Regions from separate parts of the Nocardia salmonicida genome, predicted to be linked through region 1. Evidence: riboswitches for the same ligand, from Rfam matches in the RefSeq annotation. Region 1 holds a riboswitch; the other holds the start of a gene.
What was found. A riboswitch is a leader RNA that binds a small molecule or an ion and turns the genes downstream of it on or off. The one in region 1 is predicted to bind cobalamin.
Positions count from the first base shown of each region.

Region 2: linked by a shared signal. The riboswitch ahead of OHS03_RS10505 (ABC transporter substrate-binding protein) and the one ahead of metE (5-methyltetrahydropteroyltriglutamate--homocysteine S-methyltransferase) in region 1 are both predicted to bind cobalamin.

Region 1 is NZ_CP108014.1:4,207,803-4,210,189, reverse strand. Features, by position in the region: gene metE (5-methyltetrahydropteroyltriglutamate--homocysteine S-methyltransferase) at 1-1,245, opposite strand, end outside; cobalamin riboswitch at 1,388-1,573, opposite strand; gene OHS03_RS19830 (pyruvate carboxylase) at 1,876-2,387, shown strand, end outside.
Region 2 is NZ_CP108014.1:2,211,871-2,214,257, reverse strand. Features, by position in the region: gene OHS03_RS10505 (ABC transporter substrate-binding protein) at 1-875, opposite strand, end outside; cobalamin riboswitch at 1,025-1,217, opposite strand; gene OHS03_RS10500 (hypothetical protein) at 1,376-1,588, shown strand; gene OHS03_RS10495 (AraC family transcriptional regulator) at 1,859-2,387, shown strand, end outside.

The DNA of each region.
Region 1 (2,387 bases):
ATCGTCGGCGGGGGAGCGGGTCAGGTCGTTCTCGTCGAGCGCGGCCAACCGGGCCCTGACCTGCTCGTTGTGCAGCCGCGGGTCGGTCCGGCGTGAGTCGGCGGCGGCGCGGGCCGCGGCCAGTTCGTCGGCGACGGTGTCGACACCCGCGGTGAGCGCGGTGGCCAGGACGCGCACCTCGTCGACCTTCTCTGCGCCGAAGGCCAGCCATGAGCGCAGCCGCTCGTCCAGTCCGGTCTCGGGGGCCAGCGAATACGGCACGTGCAGCAGCGAGCACGAACTCGACACCGCCACCGCGTCGGCGCTGCCGAGCAGCGTGCCCAGGGTGCCGAGGACCGCGTCGAGGTCAGCGCGCCAGATATTGCGGCCGTCGACCACGCCTGCCACCAGCAGTTTGCGAGCGAGGGCGGGCAGCGCCGCGACCGTCGAGAGATCGGCGCCCGCGGTGAAATCGAGAGCGACACCTTCGATCTCGGTCTCGGCCAGCACCGCCAGGGCGGCATCGGGGTGTCCGAAGTAGGTGGCGACCAGGATCGCGGGCCGGTTCTGCGCGGCTGACAGCGCGCTGTAGGTCTGGCCGACCAAGGCGATCTCCGCCTCGGTCAGGTCGGTGACCAGCACCGGCTCATCGATTTGTACCCACTGCGCGCCCGCGTCCGCCAGCTGGGCCAGCAGGTCGAGGTACAGCGGCACCAGCTCGGGCAGACGCTCCAGCGCGGCACCGCCGGCGGCCTTGGCCAGCTTCAGGAAGGTGATCGGACCGATCACCACCGGACGCGCGGGGACGCCGAGCTCGATCGCCTCGTCGAGTTCGGTCAGCAGCTTGCCGGGATGCAGGGAAAAAGTAGTGGCCGCGTCGATCTCGGGCACCAGGTAGTGGTAGTTGGTGTCGAACCACTTGGTCATCTCGAGCGGAGCGACCGTGTCGGTGCCGCGCGCGGCCGCGAAATAGCGGTCGAGCGGATCGGCGATTCCGGCGACGCGCGGCGGTAGCGCGCCGAGCAGTTCGGCGGTGTCGAGCATCTGGTCGTAGTAGGAGAAGGTGCCCACCGGCACCGAATCGAGTCCCGCCGCGGCCAGTTCGGTGAGCTGGGCTCGACGGAGCTGCCGACCGACCGCGTGCAGGTGAGCGGCATCGGCGCGGCCCGCCCAGTAGGACTCGGTGGCGCGCTTGAGTTCCCGGTTCGGGCCCACTCGCGGTAGGCCGAGAACCGTTGCGGTGAAAGGGGTGTGCGAAACAGTCACGGAGATTCTCCAGTGTCGTGCAGGGAGAGCCGTCGCCTTTCCGCGGGCGCACGCCACAGGACCGGACACGTCGCGACAGGTACGACAGGTCGGCATCGGTGGTCCGCGCGCCCGATCCACGAGGCGGTGGCCGCCGGATACGGCGTATCCGGCACAGTCGGCAGGTCTTCGGACTCGCGGGCACCGGTCGTGTGATCGACCGACCTACTGGCCGTCGCTTCCCAGGCATGCTGCCCAGTGCTGATGACGGCGGTCGTTCCTGCTCACCGCTGCGGGACAGTCCCGGATTCTCACCGGGTTCCCTCTCACCCGGTGCGGAACATGATCCGCACCCGGGTTTCGACGCCTACGCGGGAGGTCGGGGCTCCGACTCTTCCACCGCGCGGGCGAACCAGCTGCGCCCTCAGCATAGGCCCACATTGGGGGGCGCGGGACACCGCCCCGTGGCCAACAGGGCCGTGACCTGCGGTTGCGCCGAGGTCGACCGCGCGCACCGCGAGCGGCTCCGCACGGTGAGATGTGACGGCCTGATGAACGCAACTTCGCAGGTGGGCGGGTGTGCGGTGTGAAGATTGCTGCGAAGCCACCTTGCGTGTCCGACGCCGCCTCACGGCCGGGTACCGTAAGCAAATGTTCTCGAAAGTCTTGGTCGCAAATCGTGGTGAGATCGCTATCCGTGCCTTCCGCGCGGCCTACGAACTCGGCATCGGAACGGTCGCGGTGTTCCCGTACGAGGATCGCAACTCGGTGCATCGCCTCAAGGCGGCCGAGTCCTACCAGATCGGCGAAGAGGGCCATCCGGTTCGCGCGTATCTGTCGATCGAGGCGATCATCGAGGCCGCCAAGAGCGCGGGCGCCGACGCGATCTACCCCGGCTACGGCTTCCTGTCGGAGAACCCCGACCTCGCCGCGGCCTGTGCCGCCGAGGGCATCACCTTCATCGGCCCCACCGCCGCGATCCTCGAGATGGCGGGCAACAAGGCCACGGCCATCGAAGCGGCCAAGGCGGCCGGGCTGCCGACGCTGAAGTCCAGCGCGCCCTCGGCCGATATCGACGAATTGCTCACCGCCTCAGCCGAACTCGAATACCCGATCTTCGTCAAGGCGGTCGCCGGTGGTGGTGGTCGCGGCATGCGCCGGGT
Region 2 (2,387 bases), 2.0 Mb from region 1:
TCGGTCGCGTGCGCGATCCGCACCCCTGCCGCCCGGTCGGCGAACAGGAACGGGTGCACGGTTGCGTTGCGCACGGCCGCCAGATTCGCGAATGCCGGGTTTCCGACGATCTTGTCGACCTGGGGTTGTCCGTCGACGCGCGTGTAGGTCGCCTTGCAGCACAGGCTGGTCAGGATGATGTCGGGGTCACGGGCGATGAGCTCTTCCGCGCCGACGGGAACGTTGCGCTTGGCGGTGAGATCGGCGAAGGTATTCACTCCGCCTGCGGCCTCGATGATCTGGGTGATGAAGTCGATGCCGCCTGCCACGGTGTAGGAGCCGTCGTCTTTGGGGGTGACGACCGCGACCCGAGGCTTCACGGCGTTGCCGACCTTCGCGCGGACCGCGTCGATGCGCGAACTCAGCTGTGTGACAACTTCTTCGGCGCGCTCGGAGGCACCCCACAGGGCACCGAGGTCGCGCAGGTCGGCGTACACGTTGTCGAAGCGCACAGTATCGGGGTCGATCGCTTCATCGGCGAGTCCGTCGGCGCTGGGGCACAGCGGACTCAGCACCCAGCTGCGCACACCCAACTCGTTCAGACTTGCCCTGGTACCGACGCTGTTCTGCGCCGAGGAGGCGAACACCCCGTTGAAACCCGACATGACGAAGTCGGGTCGCTGGGCGAGCAGTTCGTCGCGACTCGGCAGCTTCTCGACGTAGGGCGAGCGCGCCTGCGCGGCGACATATTCCGCAAGCACGGCGGAGTCCAGGAATGCTGTGCCCACCAGCCGATCGGTGACGCCGAGCGCGTGCGCGATCTCGATCGAGGGCTGATACGCCGCGTAGATCCGCTGCGGTGGGCCGTCGACGGCGACGTCGATCCCACAGTTCACGCGGGTGACAACAGCTGCGCCGCCCGTATCGGAGGTCGGTTGCACACCGCAACCGGCTAGAACAATCGTGCAGGCGAGCAACGCGCCGGAACGTAGGCGCGCGAAAACAGAGCGGGTCAAGAGACGGCCTTCCAGGTCCTCGTGGAATGGGGTACTGCGTAGCCGTGGCCGGTCTCCTGGCTGACGGGATAGTGCGCGGTGAATCCACCTTCCCAGGGCAGGTGCCCCAGTGGCTCCGGACGACATACGTCGTCCGGATCGATTCACAACTCCCGATCACAGTGGCGAGGGCCGCACCGGTTCTACACCGGTTTCCCGAACACCACGGCTGGTGAACTGTAGCAACGTCGGCTCCGTCGAGGGTCGGCGCCGATACACAGCCGACTCCCAGCCGCGTCCCACCGGGCTCGACAGTTCCACCGCGAAGATTCAGCTATCGGCCGAGCACTTCGGCCGGCCGATGATCTCGGCAGTGAGATCGACGATCTGGAGGAACGCGCATGAGGATGAAATCGACACTGGCCAAGACCGCGGTGGCGGGCACGCTGGCCCTCGGGGTGCTCGGCGCGACAGCGAGCGTGGCGAGCGCGGATCCGGGCGGGCACGACCAGCAGCGGCCCGAGCAGGGCCAGCAGCACCGGCCGCAGCATCACCAGAACGACGCACCGCAGCACGGCTTCTGGTTCTTCGGCAACTGGGTTCCCCTGCCCTGACCCACTCCACACCGCAGGCCCGGGCTTGCGGTGAGCCGAGCGTCCCTCGTGCGAGTTATGGTGCGGGACTTCACCATCGCCGCTCGAGAACACCCCATCCGTGCCGTTCGTGTCAACGAATGTGATTGCAGGCGGGTCGGCACCTTAACCGGTTACCATTCACTCCCCTGAAGCCGACCCGCCTGCTTTTCACCAGCGCGACCGCACGACGACCGATTCCACGTCACTCGCGCGTCGGTTCCCTTGCGGCGCACCGATACCCTGGCAGGTGTGACCGAGGGTGCGCTTGCGAAATCGTGTGGTCGGGCGCGGTCACCGGTGGTCTGGATCCGGCCGGGTCATGCCGGGTACATCGGGCCCGAACTCGGCGTCGACCTGCATTCCACCTCTGTCGCGGTCCTCAGTATCGGGCTCGACGGGCCGTTCGTCCTCGAGACCGCCACCCACGGCGAGATCCTCACTCGAAGTGCGTACGCCCCTGCTCGCGCGGTGCACCGGGTGAACACCCTCGACAAACCGATCCTGCTCCTGTGGTCGCATGCCTCGGCCATCGAAGGACAGATGACGACCACCGAGGGCCCGTACGGATTCGACCACCTCCGTGAGCGCGAGCTGGTCGAACAATGCGTATTACCGGACGCGGACCCGGGTCGAATCGTGGCGCTGGCCGGTGCGGGTTCCCCCGCCGAGATCGATCCGCGCATCGAGCGCGTGGCGGCCGCGATCCGACAGCACCCGGATCAGGCATTCCGGGCCGAACCGATCGCCGCGAACCTGGGCCTGTCCACCTCACACTTCC